Regions from separate parts of the Sphingomonas panacis genome, predicted to be linked through region 4. Evidence: riboswitches for the same ligand, from Rfam matches in the RefSeq annotation. Region 4 holds a riboswitch; each other region holds the start of a gene.
The links. A riboswitch is a leader RNA that binds a small molecule or an ion and turns the genes downstream of it on or off. The one in region 4 is predicted to bind cobalamin.
Positions count from the first base shown of each region.

Region 1: another riboswitch for cobalamin. It lies ahead of J0A91_RS20535 (hypothetical protein); the one in region 4 lies ahead of J0A91_RS13400 (DUF1636 domain-containing protein).
Region 2: another riboswitch for cobalamin. It lies ahead of J0A91_RS15090 (TonB-dependent receptor); the one in region 4 lies ahead of J0A91_RS13400 (DUF1636 domain-containing protein).
Region 3: another riboswitch for cobalamin. It lies ahead of J0A91_RS20485 (DUF1852 domain-containing protein); the one in region 4 lies ahead of J0A91_RS13400 (DUF1636 domain-containing protein).

Region 1 is NZ_CP014168.1:4,443,315-4,450,462, forward strand. Features, by position in the region: gene acnD (Fe/S-dependent 2-methylisocitrate dehydratase AcnD) at 1-241, opposite strand, end outside; gene J0A91_RS20525 (hypothetical protein) at 238-489, opposite strand; gene J0A91_RS20530 (short-chain fatty acyl-CoA regulator family protein) at 665-2,068, shown strand; gene J0A91_RS20535 (hypothetical protein) at 2,053-2,610, opposite strand; cobalamin riboswitch at 2,741-2,961, opposite strand; gene J0A91_RS20540 (alpha/beta hydrolase family protein) at 3,259-4,185, opposite strand; gene J0A91_RS20545 (TetR/AcrR family transcriptional regulator) at 4,241-4,858, shown strand; gene J0A91_RS20550 (MmyB family transcriptional regulator) at 4,822-5,598, opposite strand; gene J0A91_RS20555 (class I SAM-dependent methyltransferase) at 5,676-6,455, shown strand; gene J0A91_RS20560 (CGNR zinc finger domain-containing protein) at 6,715-7,148, shown strand, end outside.
Region 2 is NZ_CP014168.1:3,307,276-3,314,423, forward strand. Features, by position in the region: gene J0A91_RS15075 (TonB-dependent receptor domain-containing protein) at 1-97, opposite strand, end outside; gene J0A91_RS15080 (HoxN/HupN/NixA family nickel/cobalt transporter) at 269-1,315, opposite strand; gene J0A91_RS15085 (PepSY domain-containing protein) at 1,312-2,748, opposite strand; gene J0A91_RS15090 (TonB-dependent receptor) at 2,735-4,894, opposite strand; cobalamin riboswitch at 5,059-5,287, opposite strand; gene bluB (5,6-dimethylbenzimidazole synthase) at 5,342-5,983, opposite strand; gene cobF (precorrin-6A synthase (deacetylating)) at 5,980-6,741, opposite strand; gene cobA (uroporphyrinogen-III C-methyltransferase) at 6,738-7,148, opposite strand, start outside.
Region 3 is NZ_CP014168.1:4,428,880-4,436,027, reverse strand. Features, by position in the region: gene J0A91_RS20490 (methionine synthase) at 149-1,177, opposite strand; gene J0A91_RS20485 (DUF1852 domain-containing protein) at 1,207-2,190, opposite strand; cobalamin riboswitch at 2,317-2,538, opposite strand; gene J0A91_RS20480 (epoxyqueuosine reductase QueH) at 2,625-3,353, opposite strand; gene J0A91_RS20475 (methylenetetrahydrofolate reductase) at 3,409-4,278, opposite strand; gene purU (formyltetrahydrofolate deformylase) at 4,484-5,335, shown strand; gene J0A91_RS20465 (IS1182 family transposase) at 5,549-6,979, opposite strand.
Region 4 is NZ_CP014168.1:2,920,709-2,927,856, reverse strand. Features, by position in the region: gene J0A91_RS13430 (cobyric acid synthase) at 1-492, opposite strand, end outside; gene cbiB (adenosylcobinamide-phosphate synthase CbiB) at 480-1,415, opposite strand; gene cobD (threonine-phosphate decarboxylase CobD) at 1,408-2,391, opposite strand; gene J0A91_RS13415 (adenosylcobinamide-GDP ribazoletransferase) at 2,388-3,089, opposite strand; gene J0A91_RS13410 (histidine phosphatase family protein) at 3,086-3,655, opposite strand; gene cobT (nicotinate-nucleotide--dimethylbenzimidazole phosphoribosyltransferase) at 3,652-4,665, opposite strand; gene J0A91_RS13400 (DUF1636 domain-containing protein) at 4,662-5,069, opposite strand; cobalamin riboswitch at 5,247-5,435, opposite strand; gene J0A91_RS13395 (ABC transporter ATP-binding protein) at 5,456-6,229, opposite strand; gene J0A91_RS13390 (FecCD family ABC transporter permease) at 6,223-7,148, opposite strand, start outside.

The sequences.
Region 1 (7,148 bases), 1.5 Mb from region 4:
CGTGGCAGACGACGCGGGCCGGATACCAGGGAAAATCGAGATCGCGCCGGCGATCGGCGATCTGGATCAGCGCGTCGTTCAACAGCGCCGGGTCGCAGCGGCGAACCAGTTGCTCAGCCAGCACGCGCGACACATAGGGAAGCGTGTCATAGGCCCCGGGGCGAATCGCCTCGATCGCGGCACGCGCATCGAAGTAAGCGAGAGCCGTACCGTCGAGCGGTTTCTGATAAGCAGTGTTCATCGGGTTCCCGGGTTCCATTGGGCGAGCCGCGTGGCGATCGACGCGCTCGGTCGGGTGAAGGTCGAGAAGGTGAAGCGGCCAGCGGCGACCATGCAGTCGCATCCCGCTGCGTCGCGCCCGCTGGCGAAGACGGCGATGACGAGACCATCGTCACTGCGGCTGACGCACGATGCCTCGAACACGACATCATCCAGCTCGGCGCGCAGTTCGATATCGTGGCAGCGGTGAAGCGAAACGCTTCCCCCCAAGACTTCTCGTGCGCGTGCCGTCGCTGCCCCGAGGACACGTTCGAGAAGGTCGGCACCTTGCGGTTGGGCGGTAGCAAGCATATTCGCATAATCCGCAAACGGGCGCGCTTTTACAGGGCTGAAAGCGCGAAGTCCTGCGAAGGTCGATCAGCAAATCTGCGAAGGTTGCGAAGTTATGGTGGCGCGCAAGGCATTCATGGGGGTCCGGCTTCGGCGCTTGCGCGAGGAGCGCAAGCTAAAGCAGGTCGAGCTTGCCCAAGCGCTCGACATCTCGCCCAGCTATCTCAACCAGCTCGAACAAAACCAGCGTCCGCTGACCGTCCCGATCCTTTTGAAGCTCAACGCGGCGTTCGGCGTCGATGTGCAGATCTTCTCGGAGGACGAGGAAGCCCGCCTGATGACCGACATCCGCGACGCGATCGCCGACGTCGAGGAGGCGGTGTCCGTTGCCGAACTGCGCGAGCTGGCAACGAACATGCCCGCGGTCGGCCGCACGCTAGTCGCGTTGCATCGGCGGTATCGCGATGCGATCGAGCGCGGCGATGCGATGGCGGCCGAGCTGGGCGATGAATGGAGCATCGGGGATCGTGCCCGCCAGCCCTTCGAGCAAGTCCGGGATTTCTTCTATGCCCGCCACAACCATGTCGAGTTGCTGGATGAGGCGGCCGAACGCCTCTATCGCGACGCGGGTCTCAGCCCGCGCACGATCCACGATGGGCTGACGGCATGGCTGAAGGCGCGGCACGGGATCGCGGTGCTGACCGACGTTACCACCGCGCCACGCCGTTTCGATCCCGCTGCACAGGCGCTAACGCTGTCCGCCTCGCTGACACCGGGCCAGCGCGTGTTCCAGATGGCAACCCAGCTCGCTTTTATCGAACTCGGCGACGTGATCGACGACCTTGCCGACGATCCAGTCCTCGCCGATGCGGAGGCGCGCCGCCTGGGGCGGATCGGCCTCGCCAATTATTTCGCAGGCGCGCTGGTCCTCCCCTATGCGGACTTCCTCGCTGCCGCCGAAGCCGAACGCTACGACATCGAGCGTCTTGGGCGGCGCTTCGGGGTGGGGTTCGAGACGGTGTGCCACCGCCTGTCGACGCTCCAGCGCGTAGGGGCACGCGGCGTGCCGTTCTTCTTCGTCCGCGTCGACCGGGCGGGCAATATCTCCAAACGGCAATCTGCGACCGACTTCCACTTCTCGCGCGTCGGCGGCACCTGCCCGCTCTGGAATGTCTATGAGGCATTCGCGCAGCCAGGGCGCGTGCTGCGCCAGGTTGCTCAGATGCCCGATGGTCGCAGCTACCTCTGGGTTGCGCGAACGGTGGCGAGCGGGTCTGCCGGGTTCGGTGAGCCGGAGAAGGTGTTCGCGATCGGGCTCGGCTGCGACCTGCGCCATGCCGGTCAGCTCGTCTATTCGCGCGGCCTCGATCTCGCCGATCCCTCCTTCGCGACGCCGATCGGTGCCGGGTGCAAGGTGTGCGAGCGCCCGGCCTGCCCGCAGCGTGCGTTTCCGCCGATCGGGCGGGCGCTCACCATCGACGAGAACACCGCCGCTCCGGTTCCCTATCCAGTTGCCTGACGCTCGGCGCTGGCATCAGCGCGCCGCCATGCGGCGATGATCGACGGATCGGCGACGAGCTCGGCGACAGTATCGACCCCGTAGGTGCTGACAGATACAGGATGTGCAGCCCGGATCGTGACCGATCCCGAGCGTGGCAAACGGCCGTCCTTGGTCCAGCGGAGCCGTTCCTTGTTGGTGATCGACAGGGCGGCCATGAGCAGGCGTGGTGTCAGGGGCCGACGTGCTGGCCCCACCAGCGCATCCGTACACCGCAGGATGATCGACCGCAGCGACAGGTCCGGGTGCGTTGTTTCGACCAGCAGATGATCCGCGCCATCGATCCATTCGCGTTTCACCACCCCGCGAAGTGCCGCCGAGATCTGACGACGCGCCTCGTCCCATCGCAGGGCTAACCCGAGATGATGACGCCTGATCGACGTGAAGTTCAACCGTGCCCATTCCGGCGTCGAGGCGGTCACGCTGACCATATCGGCAAGCCGGTAGGTCTCGGCTGCCCTTCGATCGTTAACCCGCTCCGACCGATCGTAATTCCGTCTCACTACTGTCCTCACGCTCGGGCGCAGGCACACACCGCCGATGTGGCACGCGCAGGAATCCCACGCGCGCGCCTGCGCAATCCATCGCCGTTCGGACGGTCGTCCGCGCCTCTGCCATCCCCTGGACGCAAGGCATCAGCGAACCGCTCCGGCAGGTCTCCTGGCTCGCGGGTCGTCGCTTCGGATGCACCTTCCCAGGCTTGCACCCAGTGGTCGGCAGATCGCACATCGGCGCCTACCCAGAATCCTTGCTCGCCGCCTACAGTTGCAGGGACAGCCGCGGACTGAAGGTCGCCCCTCGTCCCACATTCCCGTTTAATCCCCTCGCGGGGAACCGCAGCGATGTTCTCTCCCGGCAAGCCGGGCACGCGCGCATACCACCGAGCTTATGGTGGCGTAAGGTGCAAGATTTTGGAAAAGCCAAGCGGAACGTCATTTAAGGAACCGCGCTGCCCCAAAAATACCGTCCTTTTCGGGGCACTCGTGAATGGCAGATCTCGGCTTAACCCGCCGTTCGGCGAGGGCGCTGCGGACGGCAGATTTGTCCCAGCCCACGCCCTCTCAATCCAGTTCATTTTGCCCGTCAAACGTCGACACTTGGAGCCAGCGAAACCCGTTGCCCGGTGATAGGTGCACGGCGCGAACCAGCGACTAGAGATCGTCGATCGTCCGCTGCGGCCATGGATTCACTCCAGATGTGAGCCAGGAAAGGGTGTCTTGCCACAATCCGGCTGCGTGGGAGTCATGGAACAAGTTGAAATGGCCGATGGCTTGCCGTCCAAGATCCGAGGGGCGCAGCAGCACAGTCGTGCGAGGGGCGCCCTGATAATAATTGAGTGTGCGGCGGATTGCCTGGGGCGTGCCGAGTTCATCGTCAGACACAGCCACCGCCAGAATAGGCGCGCGAAACGCAGACATCCGGGCGCGCAGCTCAGGTTTCTCATCGCGCTCCCATCGGCTCTCGAACAGCGGCCCGCCAAAGCTCCAGGCATGAGCGACGCCAGCAGGAAGGTCCTCCAACCATCCCAGCCGTTTGCCGGGGAAGTAGCCAAACACCGCGGTGAGCAGCGGCATGAACACGTGCCATTTTCCAAAAAGCGCAGCCCGGCGATCACACGCATAATCGCCCCACCAGGCATATTGGGCACCGACCGTCAGCAACCGATCGACCTGGGCGGCAGCACTTCGCGCCAGGCCTGGGATGACCCCGCCGAAGCTGTGGCCGACGACGCTTAGCGGCCCCGCCCCTCTGCGCGCTCCCATGAAGGCCAGTGCAGCCTCGAAATCGAGCAAGCCCCAATCCACCCAGCGATATCCGCATCCACGAAGATCCGCAGGTCGAGAGGCGCCGATGCCGCGATAGTCATAGGTAAGCACATCGAACCCATGGGCAGCGAGGAAGCGCGCATAGCGATGATAGTAACGCGCCAGCACCCCGGTCGCGGGATTGAGAATCACCTGCCCGACACTGCCCCCCGTCGAGATCCAGAGCGTGCCGCCCAGCAGGACGCCATCGTCGCAGGGGAAGTGGACCGGCATGCCGTCTGGCGAGGCTTCGTTTGGTTCACGCTTGTGCATAAGCCACATGCTAGGGGATCGACGATGCCGGGTATCTTCACTAGTGAGTATAGGTATGACCCGCCCGTCCGCCCCGACCCGCGAGCGCATCATCGATGCGGCTTCGGCACTGTTCTACGGCGAAGGCATTCGTGCGGTCAGCATGGACGCTGTCGCTGCCAAGGCGAGCATCACCAAGAAGACGCTCTACTATCATTTCCGCAGCAAGGACGATTTGATCGCCGCTTATCTGCAGGCACGCGATGCCCCCAATTTGCGCCTGTTCCAGCGTTGGTTCGAAGAAGCGCAAGGCGATGTCGCCGACAAGATCCGCAGCGTGTTCCTGCGCCTCGCGGCATCGGCCCGACACCGCAAATGGAAAGGCTGCGGTTTCCTGCGCACGTCCGTCGAACTGTTCGACCTGCCCGGCCATCCGGCGATCGCGGCGGGACGCGCGCATAAGCGGCGGGTGGAAGACTGGATCTGCATCGTCCTGGAAAGCGCGGGTTACGACCAGGATGCCCGCGTCCTGGCCCGCCAGCTGATTCTGCTCATGGACGGTGGCTTTGCGGTCGTGCTGCTCCATCGCGACGCCAGCTACATGGAATCGGCCGCCGACGCCGCAGTCACGCTCCTTCGCGCAGGCGTCATGGACGGTCAGCCTGGCGAAGGGATCAGTGCCACAAGCTTATAGTCCGGGCGCTCCGCTGCTGTGAAAGTATGCTGGCGATAGCTGAGCACGCCGTCTTGCGGATGAATGAAATCTCGCAGACCGCCCTCCCGCGCCGAGACGCTCTGTGCCTCCCATTCCTGCGCGAATAGGGTAGATTCCACACACAGGTCCGCAGTGAATGCGGCAAGGTCAGCGTCGTTGAGAATCCGCGCGCAATCCGCCCGGAACTCTGCAAGCAGCCGTCTTGCACGCTCTTCCCAGTCGGGCAGCAGCGACCGAACCGACCTTTCCAGGAAGGTGTAGCGTAGCAGGTTGCGCTGGCGGCCCGGTCCCAGCCAGTCGGCGAACAGATGCTCCGCAGGAGCGTTCCAACAGCAGGCATTCCACAGCCGGTCCAGCCCATAGGCCGGAAAGGGGAGCGCCTCGACCAGCGCAGACACACCCTCGGGTGCAGTGGATGTCGACACCGTCGGGGGCGCATCGGGATCGCGCCTATCTCCCAGTTCGAAAAGATAGGCGCGTTCGGCGGGGGTGAGCGCCAATGCCACGGCGAGGCGCGCCAGCGTTTCGGCCGAGACGCGCACCTCCCTGCCCTGCTCGATCCAGGCGCACCACGTCACACCAATGCCCGCTCGTGCGGCCAGCTCCTCGCGGCGCAACCCAGGCGTTCGGCGGCGGCGGACCTGAAGATCCGGTATCACCCGCTCGCGATGCGAGCGGATGAAGTGGCCCAGGAGTTTGCGTTTTTCGTCCGATAGCATGTGTCAGCTTATAACAGGATAAGAAGGTCTCTTGTAACAGGTTGTTGATTGCCTGCAGATGTCCGCAGGAGGAAATTATGACCCGTTCCCATGAGACTGTCGTCGAAGCGCAATTCGGAAGTCAGGCAGACGCCTATGTCACCAGTATCGTGCATGCACAGGGCGAAGACCTGGATGCGGTCGAGGCGATCGCGCGGCGCGAAGCCGCTCCGCGTGCGCTCGATCTGGGAACGGGCGGCGGCCATGTTGCCTATCGGCTCGCACCGCATAGCGGCACCGTCACGGCGGTCGATCTGTCGGCAGCAATGCTGGAAGCGGTTCAGGCGGCCGCAAAGCAGCGGGGCTTGTCAAATTTCGAGATTTGCAATTCTCCCGCGGAGCAACTGCCGTTCGACGATGCCAGCTTCGATCTCCTCGCCACCCGCTTCAGCGCTCACCACTGGCGCGACTGGAATGCCGGGTTGCGCGAGGCCCGCCGCGTCCTGAAGCCGGGTGCGACCGCGATTTTCGTCGACGTGATTTCTCCGGGCCACGCGCCGTTCGACACCCATCTCCAGGCGGTCGAACTGCTGCGCGACCCGTCCCACGTCCGCGACCATACCGAAAGCGAGTGGGCGGCCGCGCTGGATAGAGCGGGGTTTCGGGTGCGCAGCACGGTGAAGCGGCGCCTGCGGATGGAGTTCACATCCTGGGTCGAACGGATGAGGACGCCGGATGCGCATCGGACAGCGATCCGCGCCCTGCAGCAACTGGCATCAGCCGAAACCGCCGCCTATTTCGCGATCGAAGCCGATGGATCCTTCTCTATCGATGCGCTGCAAATCGAAGCATCGGCCTGCCGGGCGCGCGCACTCTGATTCGGGACGGCCCGACATACGCCGGCGCAGTCGAACGCTTGCGTCGCGATATTTTGGATGCCGCAAGACGCGGCGAGCGTAGCAAGGCGTAACGGCTCACCGGCACGATGCTCAAATATCGGGCCGGCGAGCCATGAGACCCATTTATGCGAACGTTCATCCTTCCCTCGGACGATGGCTGCATCGAGGGCGCAGCGCTCGTAGGCATCTCGACTGCCGCAATATTGACGTAACCACATCATCCTGTTACTCGGTCGCCATGTTCGAGTTTTCAGCCGGCTCTCCTGCACTTTGCCTTGTTGACACCGTGGGTAACCGTGGTGGGGCTGACATCGAACGCTTGGCGACGCCGCAGGATTTCACGCGCTGGCTGCGCCAGGCATCCTTGCTCGATCTCGATGATAGAGAAGCGCTCGAAGCCGATCTGGTCGATGCCCGCGCGCTGCGGGACGCGCTCTATCGAGCGGCTCTCGCGATCGTGAATGGCGAAATGCCAGTGCCAGCCGACATCGATGGGATCAATGATTTGGCGCAGGGAACCCCGCCCCGTCCACAATGGGTCAACGGCGAAGTCGTTCACGTCGCCCGGGATGGCGTGCGTGCGGCCCTTGCATTGCTCGCCGGCGATGCGGTCGGAACGCTCGCCGACGCCCAGGCCGGTCGAGTTCGCCTTTGCCCGGAATGCCGGATGAT
Region 2 (7,148 bases), 390 kb from region 4:
TTCCTGCGATCTGCGCATGTGCGCTCGTCGACATCAATGCCGTCAGAACCGCAGCGAATGCGGCCGTGCGATAGGTGGTGCGTGCGGTCTGTCCCATGATCGAAACCCCTTTGGCGTTTTGCCTTGGTAACGAATGCACCACGATGTCATCTGTATGTCAAATATAATATACGATATCCTTTCGCGTTTTGAACGAAACGTTCAATTCGACCGCCGATCGCGCCTGTTTAGCGCCGGGACAGACCTGCGCCGTCATCTGCGCATGCCGCTATGGTGCCGCCGGATACACCTCGATCTCGTCGAAGCGCTTCCAGCGATAGATCAGGAAACTGACCGTCCAGGCGGCTGCGAACAATCCGATGATGAAGAAGCCGAGCAGGTTGAAGCGCCCGCCCAGATCCACCGCAACGTCCCAAACGCCCCCGGACAGCCCAAGTTTGTCGGCGAGCAGCGCGGCCGTCTCGATGCCGCCGATCATCACCGCCACCACCGCGGAAACGGCGGTGATGGTGATATTGTAGTAGAGTTTGCGGATCGGCCGCACGAACGCCCATTCGTAGGCGCCGAGCATCAGGATGCCGTCGGCCGTGTCGACCAGTGCCATGCCCGCGGCGAACAGCGCCGGGAACACCAGCACCGGCGCGAACGCGAAGCCGTGCGCGGCCTGCGCAGCGGACAGGCCGAGGATGGCGACCTCGGTCGCGGTATCGAAGCCGAGGCCGAACAGGAAGCCGAGCGGCGCCATGTGCCACGGCCGCGTCACCAGCCGGAACAGCGGACGGAACAGCCGAGAGACGGGGCCGCGCCCGGCCAGCAACACGTCCAGATCGTTCTCGCGGTAGCTGCCGCCCGCACGAACGTGCGCGAACGTCCGCCACACCGAGCGCAGGATGACGAGGTTGATCGCCGCGATGGCGAACAGGAAACCCGCCGAGAAGATCGTCGCGACCACGCTGCCAGCGGCCTTGAACGCCTCGAACCGGGTGAGCGCGCTGGCGGTGGCGGCGATCGCCACCGACGCGATCAGGATGACGGCGCTGTGCCCGATCGCGAACCACAGCCCGACCGTCACGGGGCGCGCGCCGCCGTGCATCAGCTTGCGGGTGACGTTGTCGATCGCGGCTATATGATCGGCATCGACGGCGTGGCGCAGCCCCAAAGTCCAGGCGAGCAGCGCGGTGCCGAGCATCGCGGGCGCGGCGTGGAACAGGCTGCCGGCCCATACCCATGCGCCGGCATTGGCGGCGACAAGCAGCCCGAGCAGCACGACGATACGCCGCCGGATGCGGGGACGGGAAGCGGAGTCTGTCGTCATCGTACAAGCCTCTTATAGCCCAGCCAGATTCCGCTGATCGACGTCACCAACCCCAGCGCCGAGAGGAGCCAGAGCAGAATGTCCCACGCTGGCCGATGCAGCGTGAGCGCGTTGAGATCCCATGTGTGGAGCAGGTCGAAGGTCCAGCGGTAGACGCGACGGCGCCGGTCGAGCGTGGCGAGCACCTCGCCGGTGGCGGGATCAATCATCAGCCAGGTGCGCGCCCGATCATCGAAGCGGACCCGCAGCACCGGCAGGGCCGGGAGCGCGCCGCGCTCGTACCAATAGGCGTCGGGCGCGGTCAGTTGCTCGATCGCGACGATCGGCGCATCGCCCATCAGCTTGCGCGCCGCCGCGACCATCGCTGGACTCGGCGGGCGGGCAGGGGCGAGCGTGGTCGGATCGAGCACCTGTCGCCGGCCATCAGGGTATGAGACCGTCAGCAGCGGCACACCGGCGTGATCGGTCAAGCGAACCTCCACCGCGCCCGCCGCCACGTTTCGCAGCCCGGGCAGCGCGACTGTGGGCATCATCCCACCCGAATAGGCACGCACCGACGCTTCGTCGCGATCGGCGGCGCGAAACACATGGCCGGGATCGACCGACAGCCAGCCGCTGAAGATCCAGGCGATCAGGAACGCCCCACCGACCATCCCTGCGACATGATGCCAGAGCAGCCAGCCATGATACGGCGTCACCCGCCCGCCCTTGAAACGGCGCGCGCCCAGGCGGGTGCGCAGGATGCCGATCCACATGCCAGCCACCGCCGCCGCGATGCACGGCCCCGACACCCACAGCACGACTTGCCGCCACGCCGCAGTGTCCTGCCGCAGAACGGTCGGATACAGCCAATGCGGTACGGACCCGAGCCAGTTCCAGAAGCGCTCGCGGCGAATCGTTCGCTGGACCACGCCGCCGGTCGTCGCGGAGACATACAGTTCGCTCCCGGCAGGATCGTCGATCGCGGCCTTCCAGAGTGGTCGATGCCGGTCGAACCCGCCCGCGACCGTCCACTGGTCGCGTTGCAACCGCTCGACGCTCGCGACCGGCGCGCGGGCGAAGCGGCGCGCCACGCGCCTGGCGAAAGCGGCATCGACGGGACGAATCAGGGCCCCGCGCGCGGCGGATATGGTGGTGTTTCGCCCGTCCCATCCGCCGACGCGCCACACCGGCACACCGTTGCGCATCTCCAGCGACAACGCGCGCGGCATCCGCCCCCCGTCGAGCGGCGGCGGTACGTCCACCGCCGCCCAATCGATCGGCTGCGCCCGCGCCAACCGATCACCGGGCGGCAGCGAGGGATAGGGGACGTAGACCATCACCAGCCCCGACAGGAACCACATCGCGAACAGCAGACAGCTCGCGATGCCGATCCAGCGGTGCGTCAAATACAACCAGCGCCGGGCGATGCGCGCCGCGCTAGAAGCCGGCACGAAGCGACACGTCCACGGAGCGCGGCCGGCCGAGCACCCATTGCTGGTCGCCATAGGCGTTGGTCGCATAATCCTTGTCGAACAGGTTGTAGACGTGGACATCGACCGCGACGTTGCGCGTCACCGCGTAGGACAAAGTCGCATCGATTGTCGCGTAACCGGGCAGGCGGAAGTGATTGGCGTTGTCCGAAAACTGCCGCCCGACATAGCGCAGCCCGGCACGGGCCTGGAGTTGGTGCGTGGCGTCCCAGCGCAGCCACAGGTTCGCCATCCGTTCGGGCGCATCGGGGGGCGTGTTGCCCGCGAAGTCGGCGCCGCCCGAGATGAAGTCATCGAACCGCGCATCGAGGATGCTGCCGTTCGCATCGATGCCGAAGCCGTGCGGAAGATCGAGCGATACCGCCGCCTCGATCCCCTTGGCGGACCTTTGCCCGATCTGTTCGACTGGGCTGGTCGGCGTGCGCTGCGCGAGCAGGCCCTTCTTGACGATGCGATAGGCGGCGATCGTCGCGGTGCCACGGCCACCGAGGAACACCGCCTTGGCGCCGATCTCGACCTGATCGCCGGTGGCGTTGCTGAACTGGACTTGGCCCGTCGAATAGGTGGTCAGCGTGCCGAGCGGGTCCACCCCGGTGGCATATTGCGCATAGAGCGAGACCGTCTTCACCGGCTGATAGACGCCGCCGACGCGCCAAGTGGTGTTGGTCAGCGTCTTGTCGAGCGCGAAGCTCTCGGCACCCGATGGCGCGATGCCCCAGCGCTTGATGCGGTCGCGTTCGTGGCGGACACCGCCGACGATCGAGACGTGATCGCCGAGCTTCAGCCGGTCCTCGGCAAAGATCGAGATTTCGTCGGTGCGGGTGCGGTAGCGCGGCGCGATGCCCTGCGTATCGACGATCACGCCGGGGTCGAAGTCGAACGGGTCAACGACCGCCACCTGCGGGTCCGCACCGAAATTATGCGAATAGCGCATCTTGATGAGGTTGGCGTCGAATCCGACGACGAGATCGTTGCCGATGCCGTCGGCAAGGCTCGTGCGCCACGTCACGCTACCCTGATCGCCCCATTGGGTCTGATCGTGGACGATGCCGGTCATGCCGGTGCGATAGATTTGCCCGGGCGTGGCGGGATTTTCGTTGAGGCCGTTCGGACAGAAGCCATCGGCGGCGACCCAGCAATAACTTTCAAGATTGAGCCAGTAACGCTTGCTCGTCAGCCGATAGGCCTGGTTGCTGAAGGTGAGGGACGCGCTCGGCGTCCAATCGAGTTGCAGGCTGGTGCGGTTGTCCCGATAGCGCGCGTGGCCGTCGCGGGTATCGTAGTTGCGGTCGCGGATTGCGGTGTCGAGGTGCCCGTCGATCAACGGCGTGCCGAAATAGCGCATCGGGTGCTGATTGCCGTAATCGTCGCGCGCGGTGAGGACGAGCGTGTCGGTCGGCGTCCAGCGCAAGGTGCCCGACAGCGCGTAGCTGCGCGATTGGCCGCGATCGACGAACCCGTCCGAGCGGCGGTAGCTGCCATCGACACGGTACGACAGGCGATCGTTCAACGGCCCGCCGATGCCCGCCGCGAGATGGACGGTGTTCTGCGATCCATAGCCGATCTCGCCTTCGATATCGGTGCGATCGGTGTTGGGTTTGCGCATGACGACGTTGACCGCACCGCCCAGCGCGCCCTGACCGTAGAGCACGGACGCCGGGCCGCTCAGGATATCGATTCGCTGCACCATCCACGGATCGGTCGGGAAGGTGATGGTGCCGGCGACGGGGAACAGGCGCACACCGTCGATCAGTTGTAGCACCGAACCCTGGCCGCTGAACCCGCGCGCGGCGAGCGCGGTGCCGCCGTTGCCGAGATTGCCGACATTGCTGATGCCGGGCGCGCGGCTCGCCGCCTCGACAACCGACATATCGCCGCGCGCGCGGATCAGGTCGCCATCGATCGTCGATAGCGTGGCGGGCGTTTCCAGCGCGGTGAGGCCGAGCCGGCTCCCGGTCGTGTTCGGCGTGGTCAGGCTCGGCTGCTGGCGCTCGCCCACCACCAGGATATTATCGGCATCGCTGTCGGCGTTCGGCGTGGTCTGCGCGTGCAGTGGCGTGGCGGCGGCCGTGATGGCCAGCGCCGCGCAGGTGGTGAGATTTCGCATTCCTTCAGTCCCCCGGCGTCGGACGAAGCGGGGAGCCTGCCGCGCGAACGGCGGCAGCCGCGCCGACCGGACGCCATCGCGACCGTCACGCCTGCCGTGCGGCCCCCCGCACCTTCGTCGCTCGAACGGAGTTCACCGTGCCGCAGCCATCCCCTGGACCGAAGCAAGAGCGACCCACGCCGGCAGGTCTCCTGGCTCACGGGTCAACGCCACGATGCACCACCTTCCCAAGTCTGTTCGACCCAGTGGCTGCGCCCGTCCCGAAGGATCAGACGCGATGTGCATCGCGCTCGCCGCTTACAGTTGCAGGGACAGCCTCGGCTTAGGGACCAAAATCCCGTACCGCGTTCCCTTTTAAGCCCCTCGCGGGGCACCAGCGCGATCATGAGGCGAAAAACGCCTCAATCCATCTCGTACCGAAACGATCGGGGGCGTGCAAGCAGCGGCTCAGCGTTCGTATAGCCGGTCGGCCAGCGGCTCACGCGCCTGCCAGCCGCGCCGTTCGAGTTCGGGGATGTCGGAGGGAGCGAGCGGCGTGCCGATGCACAGCAACGCGACGAAGGACCAGCGTGGCGGCACATCGAGCATCGGGGCCACCGCCTCGGGATCGAGGATCGAGACCCAGCCCAGCCCAAGCCCACGCGCGGTGGCGGCCAGCCAAAGCGTGTGGATCGCGGTGACGGTGGAATAGCGCAGTGTCTCGGCCATCGTCGCGCGGCCGAGGCCATGCCCTGCCGCCGGCTCGTCGTCGCAGAACACCGCCAGCAGTTCGGGCGCCTCGCGCAGACCGTGGAGTTTCAGCGTGCCGTAATGCTCGCGCAGCGCTTCGTCGGCGAGTGCGCCCGCTGCGTCCCGGCTGGCGGCATCGACATGATCGGCGAGCCGCGCGCGCAAGCCATCCGATCGGATACGGACGAAACGCCACGGCTGCGCGTTGCCGACCGATGGCGCCAGCGCCGCCGTGGCGAGGAGGTGGCGCATGTCGGTTTCGGGTATCGGTGTGGTTTGAAAGTGCCGCACATCGCGCCGCCAGCGGAGCAACTCATCGAATCGTGCGAGGAAACCGGCATCGAACGCGGGTTCGGTCATGCGACCTGCCGCTTACGGCGGAGCAGATATGTGTCCATGATCCAGCCATGTTCGGCGCGCAGCGCCGCGCGACGGATCACGATCTCCGGGGCAGTCACCCCGAGCGGACCTGCGGCCAGCGCCTGCTGCGCCATGCCGAGATACGCGCCCCACCAGATCGACACCCCTTCCGGGTCGAGCGTGGTGAAGGCGCACGCCCCGTCCAGCATCACCGCGACGGTGTCCGCACTTTGGGGCCATCCATCGTCGCGCAACCGGCGACCGGTGGTGACGACGACGGGGGCGCCGAGCGTATTGAGCGGGATCGCATGCGCGGCGGTGAGCGCCTGCAGGCTGGCGATACCGGGGGCGATGTGGACGCGCATCGCCATGCCGCCCGTCTGCAATCGCTCCGCGATTCTGAGCGTGCTGTCGTACAGCGACGGATCGCCCCAGACGAGCAGTGCCAGCCGCCCGCCGTGCGGCAGATGCCGGGCGATCTGCGCCGTCCACGTCGCGGCGATCGCATCGTGCCAGTCGCCGACGGCGGCGAGATAGTCGCCGCCGTCGGCGCGAACGGGCAGATCGAATTCGACGACGCGCACCGGCCGGGTCAGCACCGTGGCGCAGAGCGTGCGGCGCAGGTCGATCAGGTCCGATTTGGCGTCGCCCTTGCGCGGGAGCAGGATCAGATCGGCCGCGTTCATCGCCGCTTCGGCCTGACGGGTGAGGTGATCGGGGTTGCCGGTGCCGATGCCGATCAGGTGGAGGTCGATCACGTCTCTTCGTCCATCAATGGGCCATAGAGGATCAGCGCCGGAGCGGTGCCGATCTCCGCGCTCAGGGTTTGCGCCAAAGCGGCGATGGTCGATCGCACGAGGCGCTGGCCCGGATTTCCGACATTCTCCGCCAGCAACGCCGGCGTCTCCGGCGCAAGGCCGTGATCGACCAGCCGCGCCACCAGTTCGGCGAAGGTGCGTTTCGGCATGAACACCACTGTCGTCGCATCGGGATCTGCAAGCGCGGCCATGTTGAGATTGGGCAGGCCGCCGGTCACGTCATGGCCGGTCACGAATTGCACGCGCCGCGCGTTCAGCCGCCGCGTCAGCGGGATCGCTGCCGCTGCGGCCGCCGCCGACGCGGAGGTGACGCCGGGGACGATCTCGAACGCGATGTGCGCGGCACG
Region 3 (7,148 bases), 1.5 Mb from region 4:
GCAGATGCGTGCGAACCGTTTATGCAACGATTTCCCCGGCACCGTGCCCGCCCCGTCATGGACGGGCGGGATCGACCGCGCCGGAGAAACTTTCAGGTAAGGCGCGCCATCGTCCGGGCCGAAAAGGCCAGACGATGACGGCTGTCGCTCAGGCCGCCAGTTCCTTGCGGATGATCTCGGCACCGGCACCCAGCGCCTTCAGCTTGCCCCGAGCGATGTCGCGCGACAGCGGCGCCATCCCGCAGTTGGTGGCGGGCAGGAGCTTGTCGGCATCGACGAAGCGCAGCGCGTTGCGCAGTGTGTCGGCGACCTGCTCCGGCGTCTCGATCGTATCCGTCGCGACGTCGATCGCGCCGACCATCACCTTCTTGCCGCGGATCAGCTCGATCAGGTCCGTCGGCACGCGCGAGTTCTGACATTCTAGTGAGATGATATCGATCTTCGACTTCTGCAGGTTGGGGAAGGTTTCCTCATACTGGCGCCATTCGGAGCCGAGCGTCTTCTTCCAGTCGGTATTGGCCTTGATGCCATAACCATAGCAGATGTGGACGGCGGTTTCGGCCTTCAGCCCCTCGGCCGCGCGCTCCAGCGTGGCGATGCCCCAGTCGTTCGCTTCGTCGAAGAACACGTTGAAGGCGGGTTCGTCGAACTGGATGATGTCGACGCCGGCGGCCTCCAGCTCGCGTGCTTCTTCGTTGAGGATGCGGGCGAACTCCCACGCCAGCTTCTCGCGGCTCCGGTAATGCGCGTCGTAGAGGGTGTCGATCATCGTCATCGGCCCGGGCAGCGTCCATTTGATCGGCTGATCGGTCTGGGCACGCAGGAAACGGGCGTCGTCGACGAACACCGACGTGGGCCGCGAGACGGACCCGACGACCGTCGGCACGCTGGCGTCATAGCGGTTGCGGATGCGCACCGTCTCGCGCTTCTCGAAATCGACGCCGTCCAAATGCTCGATGAACGTCGTGACGAAGTGCTGGCGGGTCTGCTCGCCGTCCCCGAGGATGTCGATGCCCGCCTGCCGCTGATCGTCGACCGCGAGGCGCAGCGCATCCTGCTTGCCCGCGACCAGCTCCTCGCCCTCCAGCTTCCAGGGTGACCACAGGGTCTCGGGCTGGGCCAACCAGGATGGCTTGGGCAGGCTGCCTGCAGTCGTCGTCGGCAACAATGTCGTCATGATGCAAATACCTGTCGTATGGGTGGGGATCAGAGGCCGCAGGTCGCGGACCAGCGCTGAAGCGCGGGCCAGTGCGGCTTGATGAAATGCTCTTCGGCGAATTTGCCCTGCTCGACGGCGAGGCGGCTGCGCTCCTCGCGATCATAGACGATGCGGGTCAGCGAATAGTCCTGATACCTCAGGCTCGGCTGATAATGCTCCGCCGCGACCGAGTTCGCGTTGTAGATTTCCGGGCGATAGATCTTCTGGAACGTCTCCATTGTCGCGATGGTGCTGGCGAGTTCGAGGTTCGTATAGTCGCTGACCAAATCGCCGGTATGGTAGAAGGCGAACGGCGCGACGCTGTGGGGCGGCATGAAATATCGCACCTTCATGCCCATTTTTGCGAAATACTGATCGGTGGGCGAGAATTTGTCGTTGCGATACTCGACGCCGAGGATCGGATGTACGTTGGCGGTTCGGTGATAGACCTCCTTGCTCGACACGCTGAGGCAGATGACTGGGGGCTTGCGGAAGTTGTCGCGGTAAGCGCTCGATCCGAGGAAATGCTTGAACAGGTTGCCGTGCAGATCGCCGAAGTCCTCCGGCGCGCCGCCACCCCCGGCCTTCAGGTGATTGGGCAGGACGACGCTGAAGTCGTAATCGCGGACATAGGATGAGAAGTTGTTGCCGATCATCCCGTCGCTGCGCTCGCCGCTGATCCGGTCGGTGACGGTGGTGTGCAGGATCTCGATCAGCGGAAACGCTTCGTCGTCCGCGCCGCCTCCAAGAGTGAGCGCGGCCGAGACGATCTTCAGCTCCAGCGTGTAGCGATCACCTTTGGGATTGTCCCAGTGCATCAGCGCGTTGAAGCGGTGGTCGATCATCTCCAGCGTGTTGCGCAAATTCTCCTGCCGGCTGTCCCCACGCGCAAGATTGGCGAAGTTGGTGGTGATCCGCGTGTTGTCGGCCGGACGATAATTCTCGTCGAAGGGCAAGCTGCTGATCGAGAATGTGAACCCGCTATTCGTCATGACTCAACCCTGGCTTTGCGGGCGGGAGGTCAGGCGAAAGCGCGCAAGGCGTGAACAGGACCGGATGGCGGCAAGCCACGGACCGTCGCATCAAGCGCGATCCACCGGAGGAACCCCCGTCCGAGGAACGTTATCGCGTCAAAGGCAGGTCTCCTGGCTCACGGGTCAACGCGGTGGCTCCGGCCTTCCCAGGCACCTTGCGGGAGCCCAGTGACACGAAATGGAACCGCCGCTCGCCGCTTACAGTTGCGGGGGCAGCGCCGGATTCTGCCCCGAAAGGCACCACCGGCTTCCCGTCTTAGCCCCATCGCCATGCCTGGGATGGGGAACCTCGACGTGGCCGTTAAACACCATTGGTCCGAAGCTGTCAATAACGATATAAAGATATCTTTATATGACGGTTTGACGTTGTGGCATCGACCATCGGATCCGCGTCATCGCAGCACCAGCGTGTCAGGAGCGAGCGGGATCGGGAGATGGCGGAGCAAGCCTAAACCGATGCGTCCCCCCCCCTCCGCCTCGCCATAATAGAGCTTGCCGATATCGATTTCCGATCGACTCTGGCTCACACGGTGGGCGTTGGTGTCGCGCAGCGAATAGACACAGCCGCAATATTCCTGCTGATAGAAACGCTCGCGCTTGGAGATGTCGATCATGCGCGCAGCACCACCGCCCTTGCGCCAGTTGAACGTCCAATAGTCGATGCCGGGATAGTGCGACGCCGCGCGCTCGCCCGAGCCGTTAATCTGATTCATGTCCTTCCAGCGCGAGATGCCGAGCGACGAGGTGATGACGGGGAAGCCGTTCTCGTGCGCGTAGAGCGCGGTGCGCTCGAACCGCATGTCGAAACACATCGTGCAGCGCTCGCCACGCTCCGGTGCCCATTCCATCCCCTTTGCCCGCTTGAACCAGTTGACCGTGTCATAGTCGGCATCGACGAACGGCACGCCGTGGTCCTCGGCGAAGCGGATGTTCTCGTCCTTCCGCAAGATGTATTCCTCTTTGGGATGGATGTTGGGGTTGTAGAAGAAGATGGTATAATCGATGCCGCTGGCGGTCATCGCTTCCATCACTTCACCCGAGCATGGCGCGCAGCAGCTATGCAGCAGAACCTTGGTCTGGCCGCCCGGTGGTACAAGCTTGGGTCGATCGATCGGCGTCATGATATTCTCTCAGGTGGTGCAGGCGGCTTCGAACAAGCGGAAGCGCAGGGTCGTTCTATCGGATTGAAGCATAGTGGCTGATCCAGTCCACCGTCTTGCCGATATTCCCGAATGGATAAAAGTGAAGTCGCACCGGACCATGTTCGTTCGTCAGGCCGGCAGCGAGACGATCCACGAACATTTCCGGTCCGGACGTTCCCAATAGTCTAGTAGCGGAGATGCCATATTTCGCCAAGATGACGGTCGACGCACCGACGCCGCACTGAGCGGCGAACCGCATCAAGGTCGCTACGCCCGCCGGACCGGGAACACCGATCCGCACCGGATGATGCAATCCGCGTTCGCGAAGACCCTCCAGCCAGCGCAGGACGATGTCCGCGTCGAAGGCGAATTGGGTGACAATCATCGGCGACATGCCGCGCTCCTCGATGCTTCGACACTTCGATTCCAGCACGGCCCAGCATTCCGCCTCGCTCATGACAGGATGGCCTTCTGGATGCCCCCCGATGCCGACCGTCTCCACCCCACACCGTTCGAAAGCGCCCGTCGCGATCAGGGATGCGCTGTCGGGGAACGGCCCAAGCGGATGGAGCCGGTCGCCGGCAACGACGAAACAGCGCGTGATGCCGCCGCCAGCAACCGTCTCGGTCATGAAGCCGTCGAACGTGCTGGCCGAGGTGATCCGTCGGGCGGCGAAATGAGGCATGGGTTCGAACCCGAGCTGACGAACGGCCCGTATCGCTGCGACGCGCGCTGCCTTGTCGTCAGTGCGCAGGAACGGGATCGCTATCTGCGTCGAAGGCGGGAGCGCTTTCGCCACCTGTACCAGCCCAGGAATATCCCTGACCGTCACCTCCAGCGAATAGTCAGCTGTGATGCAGGGGCGAACACGGAGCGAGGCTGGTTGATTGAGCGGCGGGTTCATCGTCTTCTATATGCAGAGGGTGGCCGGCTGACACCGCGCGCGCTCCTAGCCTCAATGGGCCGCGTTTCCATGTTCGCGCCTGCGATCATCCGCGAGGTCGTGACCTATGCTCTGTTCTCGCACGGAGGAGCAATGGACGAATATGGGGTGACACCGTAAGCGGACGCCTTCCTTCCTCGCCAGCAACGCTTCCGGAGCACAGCGAATGTCACGATCCTACACGCTGGTCATCGACTGTCCTGACCGTCCCGGCATCGTTTACAGCGTCAGCAGGATCATCTTCGAAAATGACGGCAACATCCTCGAATCCCGGCAGTTCGAGGATCGTGAGACGGGCCGCTTCTTCCTCCGCGTCGTCTTCGAAAGCGGGTGCGATCAAGCCGTGCTGGCGGATGCGGTCGCGACACTCGGCGAAGGGTTCGACATGGATTGGAAGCTGGTGCCGACAAACCAGCCCGTCAAAGTCCTGATCCTCGTGTCGAAGTTCGATCATTGCCTGGCGCACCTGCTCTATAAGGTGAGGATCGGGGAGATCCCGATCGAGATCGTCGGGATCGCATCGAACCATCCGGCCGCCGCGCTGACGGCAACCGACATCCGGGACATTCCCTTTCACCATCTGCCGGTCACGCCCGACACCAAGGCGCAGCAGGAAGCCAGCATCAAGGCTCTGGTTAAGGACAGCGGCGCCGAGCTGGTCGTGCTCGCACGCTACATGCAGATCCTGTCGGATGACCTGGCTGCGCATCTGTCAGGCCGCTGCATCAACATTCATCACAGCTTCCTGCCCAGCTTCAAAGGCGCGAAACCCTATCATCAGGCTCACGCCCACGGTGTGAAGATGATCGGCGCAACCGCACACTACGTCACCGCCGATCTGGATGAGGGGCCGATCATCCACCAAGGCGTCGAAAGCGTGACCCATGAGGATTCACCGGACGATCTCATTCGCAAGGGCCGCGAGGTCGAGAATCAGGTTCTTGGGCAGGCCGTTGCCTGGCATGTGGCGCACAGGGTTATTCGGAACGGCAGGAAGACGGTCGTCTTTAAAGGCTGAAACGCTCTCGGCTTATCGTGCGAGTGGTGAGTTGCGCTTTTCCTGATTGGGAACGAGACCGTCCGAAAACTGTCTATCAGCGCGGCGGTATGGGCGCCGGGCGGTAAATTGGCTGGAGATCCGGTATCTTCGACATCTATGCGGCGGAGAGGCCGAGATAAGTGTCCTGTCTGGCCGTGTAGGGCGTAATGACGAGGCGTTCGGGCTTCCAGCTCAAGCCTGTACCGCCCGGATCAACCCCAGCACGCCGATGAGGGTGATGGCGCGCCTCATATTGTAGGCCAGTGCCGTCAGGCTGAACTCGGCGCGGACCTTCTCCAGTCCGCGCATCAGGAATGCCCCCTGGTTCATCCACTGCTTGATCGAGCCGAACGGGTGTTCGACCGTGGACTTGCGGATGGTGAGGATGCCCGGCCGCTTCGCGAGGCGTTCGGCCATGCGTTCGATGACCGCCTCGTGCTCGCCGCGATTGATGCGGCGCCAGCGGCCCTTGGTACAGCGCGCCTTGATCTGGCAGCCGGCGCACGCGGCAGGGCTGGAATACTGGACCGACAGATGCCCGCGCGTCACCGAAGCGTAGCGGGTATCCAGCACCTGCCCGCCGGGGCAGTGATAGGCGTCGGCCACGGGATCGTAACGGAACCGCTCCTTGGGAAAGAGGCCGTTGCCGGTGGCGGTGCCACGATGCGGGCGGGGAATGTACGGCGTGATGCCGGCCGCCTCGCACGCGACGATATCGTCGCCTGAGTGATACCCCATGTCGGCGACGGCATCGATCCGCTCGACCCCGAGCACCTCCATCGCCGCGCCGGCGGTGGGCGTGAGCAGGCCCATGTCGTTGCAGGCGTTGGTGACGTGCTGTTCGACGATCAGGCTATGCTTCGCGTCGACCGCGACCTGGGCATTATAGCCGACCGTGACCTTGGAATGCGCGACCATGAGGCGGGCGTCGGGATCGGTGAGCGAGATCTGCCCTTCGCCGCTGGCCTGCAACTGGCCCAGCAGCGCCGCGCTGGCCTGGCGCTGTTCGCGCAGCCGGGCGATCTTCACCGCCAGCGCCTCGCCGCGACCGGTGCCGGCACCATCCTCGCCACGGTCGATCTGGTCCAGCTCCGCCAGATAGCGCTCGAGCCGTGCGTCGGTCGCAGCAAGATACCTCGCCAGCCGTTCGCGGCTGAAGTTGCGCGCCCGGCTGTTCACCGCCTTCAGCCGCGTGCCGTCCACCGCCAGCAACTCGCGCCCGAACAGGTCCAGCTTGCGGCACAGCAGGACGAAGGCGCGGAACACCGCCTTGAACGCACCCCGGTTGTCGCGGCGAAAGTCGGCGATGGTCCGGAAGTCCGGCCGCACCCCGCGCAGCAGCCAGATCAGCTCCAGATTGCGGCCCGCCTCCGCCGCCAGGCGTCGGCTCGACCGCAACCGGTTGAGGTAACCGTAGAGGTAGAGCTTGAGCATGTCGGCCGGATCGTAACCGGGCCGCCCCGTCGCCTTCGGCCGTGCGCGCTGGAAACCGGCAGCGCCCAGATCAAGATCGTCGACGAAGGCGTCGATGAACCGCACCGGGTTGTCCGCCGCCACATAGTCCTCGACCGACGGCGGCAGCAGCAGCGCCTGGTCCCGAGCATGTCCCTCGATGTACGCCATGCCAGAAGATTACACCGCCGCGATGCGCACGGGAATCATGATCCGCGTTTTCGGACGGTCTCGAACGTGATGCCGGGTTAGCGGGTGACTGCATGCGCAGGCACCCGGCGACAGGCTTGGCTCTTCCGAGACCTGTTCCCGATTGTGTTTTCCCGAAATTGCGAATCGG
Region 4 (7,148 bases):
ATCGCCGATCAGCACGACCGGCACGCCCGCCTCGCGCGCGAACCCCATGTTGGCGATGTCGCCGGCGCGCAGGTTGATCTCGGCGGGCGAGCCGGCGCCCTCCACCACGACAACGTCGCACGCGCTTTGCAGGCGGCGGTAGCTCGCCATCACCTCGCCGAGCAGGCTCCCGCGCGCCTCGCGGAAATTCCCGCCGCCGATCGTGCCGCGCACGCGACCGTGGACGATCAGTTGCGAGGTGCGGTCGGCCTGCGGCTTGAGCAGCACCGGGTTCATGTCGGTGTGCGGTTCGACACGACATGCGAGCGCCTGAAGCGCCTGCGCGCGGCCGATTTCGCCGCCGTCGACGGTGACGGCGGCGTTGTTCGACATGTTCTGCGGCTTGAAGGGGAGCACGCGGAGGCCACGGTTGGCCAGCGCCCGGCACACGCCCGCGACCAGCACCGACTTGCCGACATCGGAGCCGGTGCCCTGAAACATCACAGCGCCCATGCGACGACTCCTGCTACCAGCCACAGCGCGAGACAAGCGCGGACATACAGCGCGAGCGCATGGCCGATGTCACCCGCATCGGCATCGCGGCGGCCGTCGCCGATCCACGGTTTCGCTGCGACGACATTGTCATAGGCGATCGGGCCGGCGAGGCTGAGGCCAAGCGCGCCAGCCATCGCCGCCTCGGTCCAGCCGGCATTGGGCGAAGCGTGCTTGCCCGCGTCGCGCCACAGCGTCCGCCAGCCGCCCGCGCCGACGAGGCACAACAGCACACCAGCGAGCCGCGCCGGGATCAGGTTGAGCGCATCGTCGGTGCGCGCCGCCGCCCAGCCGAAGGCACGCCAGCGCGGCTCGCGGTGGCCGATCAGGCTGTCGGCGGTGTTGATCGCCTTGTAGACCCACAAACCCGGCAATCCCCCGACGAGCAGCCAGAATAACGGCGCGGCGACGCCGTCGCAAAAGCTCTCGGCGAGGCTCTCGATCGCGGCGCGCGCCACGCCGGCGGTGTCGAGCGTTCGCGTATCGCGGCCAACGATCATGGCGACGGCGCCGCGCGCCCGTTTGAGATCGCCGTTCAGCAGGGCGATCTGCACCGCGCGGACATGATCGAACAGGCTGCGCTGCGCCAGCCCGGGCACCGCGAGCAACGCGCAGGCGACCCAGCCCCATTCGCCCAACATCGCGGACCCGCGTTGAAGCCCGAACGCCGTGCCGCCGACGAGCACGGTCAGCACCAGGACGACACCGACGCCCGCCATCCGCCGTGCCGCGAAGGGCCGTGATGGCCGGTTCAACCGCGTCTCGCAGCCCGAGATGATTGCCGCGAACGCGCCGACGGGATGGCCGATGCGGGCATACAGTCCCGCCGGCCAGCCGACCGCCGCCTCCACTGCAAGCGCGACCAGCGCGACCGGCTCAGCCATCCGCCAGCGCCCGTTCGAGGCGGTCCAACGCGGCGGCGCTCCCCGGCAGACCGAGACGGAGCCAGCGCGGATCATAGTCGAACGGTCGCGTCAGGATCGCGTGGCGGGCAAGCCGCGCGAAGGTCGCACTGGCATCCGCCACATCGACGAGCCGAAACAGCGGGCACGCGCCGATCGCCACAAGGCCGCGCCCGAGCAGCATGCCGTCGAGATCGGCAGCGTCCTGCGCCAGCCGTTCGCGCATCGTCACGATCCAGTCCGCATCGCGGTATGCGGCAGAGCCGATCGCGATGGCAGCGGCGGACACCGGCCACGCGCCGAGCAGCGCGCGCACCTTCGCGATCATTGCGCGCGGCGCGATCACGAAGCCGAGCCGCATTCCTGCCAAACCGAAGAACTTGCCGAACGAGCGGAACACGATCAGCCGGGTGCCGTCGGCGACGTGCGGGGCGACGCTGATCGGTGCGTCGGTCACACAGGCATCGGCGAAGGCTTCGTCCACCACCAGCCAGCCGCCGCGCGCGCGCAGGCGATCATGCGCTGCCAGCAGAGCCTGCGCAGGCAGGACGCGCCCATCGGGATTGTTGGGATTGGCGACGATGACGATTCCGTCCGAAGCCGCCGAAAGCGAATCGATCGGCACACTGTCCGCGACCATCTCGGCATGCGTGCGGTAGGTCGGTGCGAGGTGTCGCGCCGGACCCGACAGCAATGTCCCGATCAGCCTCAGGCCGATCTCGGTACCCGGCAGCGCAGCGACATAATCTTGATCGACGCCGAAATACGCCGCCGCCGCAGCCTCCAACGCGCGCAGTTCGCTCTCATCGGGCAGGCGCGCCCAGTCGATCGCCACCTCGCCGGCCCCAGGCCACGCGTGGGGATTGATGCCCGTCGACAGGTCGAGCCACGTTGCGCCGGTATCGCCGAACGCTGCCCGCGCTTCGGCCAGCCGGCCGCCATGATGCGTCCAGCTCACAGCAACGCCGCCACCAGCAAGGCGGTCTCGACCAGTTCGATCCCCGCGCCGTGGCCATCGCCCGAAATGCCGCCGATCGCGCGGCGCAGGTATAGCGCCCATCCCGCCAGCAGTAGCGGGGTGACGAGGATCGCCGGCCATACGAACGCCACGCTCACCAGCACCACCATCCAGACCGCGATATCCACGCGCCGCACCGCCGCCCGAAACCTCGAGGCGAGCCCCGCGTGCAGCGGCGGCAGCCAGCGAGTCCACACCAGCGGCCCGATCCGCGCCGCGAACGGGATCAGCACGAGCGGCGCCCACAGCCCCGCCGTCACCAGCGCATGCAGCAGCACCAGCTTGGCGACGATCTGCAAGACGAGCGCGACCACGCCGAAGCTGCCCACATGCGGATCGGCGAGGACCGCGAGCAGCCGCGCGCGGTCGCCATGCGCCGCGCCGCGCGCGTCGGTCAGGTCGGCGAGACCGTCGAGGTGCAGTGCGCCGGTCACGCCGATCCACACCGCCAGCGCCGCCAGCGCGCCGATCCAGGCATCGCCTCGCGCCAGCCAGCCAGCGCCCGCGACCAGCGCGCCGATCAGCAGCCCGACCAACGGGAACCAGCGGATCGACGCGGCGAAATCCGCATCGCTCGCGGTTCCGCGCGGCGTCGGCAACCGTGTCAGGAACTGGATGGCGAGCAGCAGCCCCCTCACGGCCACAGCGCCATGATCTGCGCGGTGCGCGGGCTTCCCGGCCATATCTTGAGGCTGAGCATCGCCGCATAGGGCAGGTCGAACGCCCAGAGCTGGCGCTGTTCGAACCCGCACGACACGGCAAGCGCCGCGCGCATCGCCCCGCCGTGGGTGACGATCAACGTCGTGCGTGGCGGCAAGGCGGCGATCGCCGCCGCCACGCGCGCCGCCAACGCCGACCAGCGCTCGCCGTCGGGCGGTGGCGCGGCATCGGGATCGTCCCAGAAACGGCCGAGCGCGACCGGATCGATCTGACTGGTCGCAAGCCCATCCCACGCCCCGAAATCGAGTTCACGCCAGCGCGCGTCGATCGCGACCGGCACGCCGAGATCGCCGCCGATCGCCTGCGCAGCGAGCCGGGCACGGGCGAGGTCGGAGCTTACCACAGCCTCGATATCCAGATCGCGGGCCTGATCGCGGCAGGCGCGGATACCCTCGTCAGTCGGCGCGACATCGGTGCGGCCGATCAGCCGCCCGGGGATCTCGGGGGCACCGTGGCGTAGCAGGTGCAAAACGAACGGCGTCATCCCGCGCCCGACACGCCGGCTTCGGTGAAGGTCGCCATGCCGTCATGCGCGGCCAGCGCCGCGCGGACGACCCCGGCCGCGACCGCCGCGCCGCTCGCCTCGCCGAGCCGCATGTCGAGCTGGAGGATCGGCTCCAGCCCGAGCGCGGCCAGCAGGCGCGCGTGCCCCGGCTCGGCCGAACAATGGCCGGCGAGACAATGCGCGATCGAAGCTGGTGCCGCCGCAGCGAGCGGCGCGACCGCCGAACAGCAGATAAACCCATCGAGCAGCACCGGCACGCGCAATTCCCGCGCCCGCAGTACCGCACCCGCAATCGCCGCGATCTCACGCCCGCCGACCCGGCGCAGCGTCTCGAACGCCGTCATCGGTGCGTCGGCGTGGTGCGCAATGGCGCGGTCCACCACCGCGACTTTGCGCGCGATGCCGGCGTCGTCGATTCCCGTGCCCGGCCCGACCCAGGTCGACCCGTCGCCACCCAGACTCCGCGCGCACAACGCCGCGGCGGCGGTGGTATTGCCGATCCCCATTTCGCCCAGCACGAGCAGGTCCAGCCCGGCCTCGACGGTTGCCGCGCCGGCGGAGAGCGCGGCGAGGCATTCCGCCTCTGTCATCGCCGGCGCCGTGGTGAAATCGGCGGTCGGACGGTCGAGATCGAGCGCCACGACCTTGAGGTCCAGCCCGGCTGCACGGGCGAGCGCGTTGATCGCGGCGCCGCCATGCTCGAAGGTGGCGACCATCTGCGCCGTTACCGCCGCCGGAAAAGCGCTCACATTATGCGCGACTATCCCGTGGTTGCCCGCGAACACCGCCACGCGCCCGCGCCCGATCCGTGGTCGTGCGCGCCCTTGCCAGCCGGCGAAGAAAACCGCGATCTCCTCCAGCCGGCCGAGCGAGCCGGGGGGTTTGGTCAACTGCGCCTGTCGTGCCCGCGCCTGCGCGATGGCCTCCGCATCGGGCGCGATCGAGGCCGCCAGCGCGGCCTCGACATCGGCTATCGTCGCGAAGGTCATTCGGCGACGAAGCCCGGCGGCGGGGTGCGTGTGATGAAGTGGCCCTTCACACCCTGCGGCCATCGCGCGAAAGGCACGCGACCATGTTCGCTCCCGGCGTATTCGACCGCGTAATCGAGGATCGCCCTCGCCGCCTCCGCGTCGGGCGCGAAGCGGCCGAGCACGTAGCCGACCTTGTTCGGCGCGCGCAGATGCACCGTGCAGAAGTCCGCGCAAGCGAACAGACACGGCATTTCCTGCACCGCGATGCCCGCGTACCGCGAGTCCGACGCCTTCACCGCGCGCAACGCCGCGACGAGGTGCGCGCCGCCACGCAGACCCGCCGCATCCTCGCGCGCGTCGGGTGTATGGCGGCAGGTGTTGCACGCGACAACCGCCGGACCATCCTCGACTCGCCTGAGCATTATACGGACACCGCGCGCGGAAGCATAAGACGCGAGAGACACTGAGACATCGAACGGCACCCACGACATGGGCCGCGCGCGATGCGCCATGTCCACGACACGGCACACCGCGAAACGCGGTCCAACCATGTCGCCTCTCGGGTTCACCCCCGTTCGCCCGGCACACCCTGTCCGCACGAAGGACGACCGCGACGGGCAGGTCTCCTGGCTCGCGGGTCAGTGCCGGTTCGCGCCGCCTTCTCGGGATCTTGCGATCCCAATGGCCTGTGGCGCGATGGCTCGCCGCTTACAGTTGCAGGGGCAGCCGGGGTTCTCCCGTTCCCTTTTCATCCCCGTCGCCGGGGAACCTGTCGCACCCGGCGCGGTAGCTGCGGTGGTACGGCCCGTCAATACGCGCGCCCGGTAGGTACGATCGTCACGGTTTCGCCAAATCGCTCGATCGTCGCGGTGATGCCGTAGACCGCGCGCAGCCGCTCGGGCGTGAGCACGTCGAGGGGCACGCCATCGGCGACGATCGTGCCGGCATCCATCAACAACACGCGGTCGCAATAGCGCGCCGCCATCGTCAGATCGTGCAGCACCGTCACGACCAGCGCCCCGCCCCGTGCCTCGGCGCGGAGCAGGTCCATCACGTCGATCTGGTGCCCGGGATCGAGCGATGCAAGCGGCTCGTCGGCGAGCAGCCCCGGCGCCTCGACCGCGAGCGCGCGGGCGAGCAGGACACGCGCGCGTTCGCCGCCCGAAAGGTCTGTGGCGATCCGCTCGCGTAAATCCGCGACACCAGCCCGTTCCAGCGCCCGTTCAACTGCGGCGGCATCGGCATCGGAAAGGCGTGACATCGGCGCGAGGTGCGGCAGGCGACCTAGCGTGACGAGTCGTTCGACCGTGAGCGGCCAGTGCAACGTCTGCCCCTGCGGCAGATAGGCGAGCGTCCGCGCGGCCACGCCTCGCGCCATGCGCGCGAGCGGCACATCGTCCACGCATATGCTGCCCGTCGATGCGACCAGCCCGAGCGTTGCCCTCAGCAACGTCGATTTGCCCGCGCCATTGGGGCCAACGATCCCGACCACAGCGCCGGGCGCCAGCACCGCGTTTACGTCATGCACCACCGGTCGCCGCCCGAGCGACACCCCGACATCGCTCAGCGCGATCGTCACCATAGCCGTCGCTCGCGCATCAGATAGGCGAGGAACACCGGCACGCCGAGGAACGCGGTCACCACGCCGAGCTTGAGTTCGTTGGTCGAGGGGATCAGCCGCACGCCGATGTCCGCGAAGGTCAGCAGCACCGCGCCGGCCAGCGCCGAGGGCAGCAGGATCGCCGAGGGGCTTCGGTCGGTCAGCGGGCGCACCAGATGCGGTACGATCAGCCCGACGAACCCGATCGACCCCGACACCGCCACCGCGCCACCCACGCCGATCGCCACGCCGAGCAACAGCCGCAACCGGGTCGCGCGCAGATCGGTGCCGAGCGCGCGTGCGCCATCCTCGCCGAGCGTCAGCGCGTCGAGTGCGTGGCCGTCGAACAGCAGCAACGCCGCGCCCACCGCGATGCAGGGCAGCGCGATCCAGACATGCTGGAACGACCGGTTTTCCAGACTGCCGAGCAGCCACGTCATGATCTCCATCGCCGCGAACGGATTGGGCGACAGATTGAGCGCGAGACTGATCGCCGCCCCCGCCAGCGTCGACACCGCGATCCCGGCGAGAATCAGCGTGAGCGGGCTTTCCGACCGACCTGCCAGCGTGAACAGCAGCGCCAGCGACACGAGCGCCGCCGCGATCGCCAGTACCGGCAGCACGATCGGGTTCAGTTCGGCCAGTCCGAAATAGATTGCGCCGACCGCGCCGAGCGCTGCCGCGTTCGAAGCGCCCAGCACGGAGGGCTCGGCGAGCGGATTGCGCAAATATCCCTGCAACGCCGCTCCGGCCAGCCCGAGCATCGCCCCGACCGCGAGGCCCAGGATCGTGCGGGGAAGACGCAGCTCGATCACGATCGCGGTCGCGACCGGATCGCCCCGCCCGACCAGCGCCGCGAGGACGCGGGTCGGCGCGAGCGACACCGATCCCAGCGCGAGCG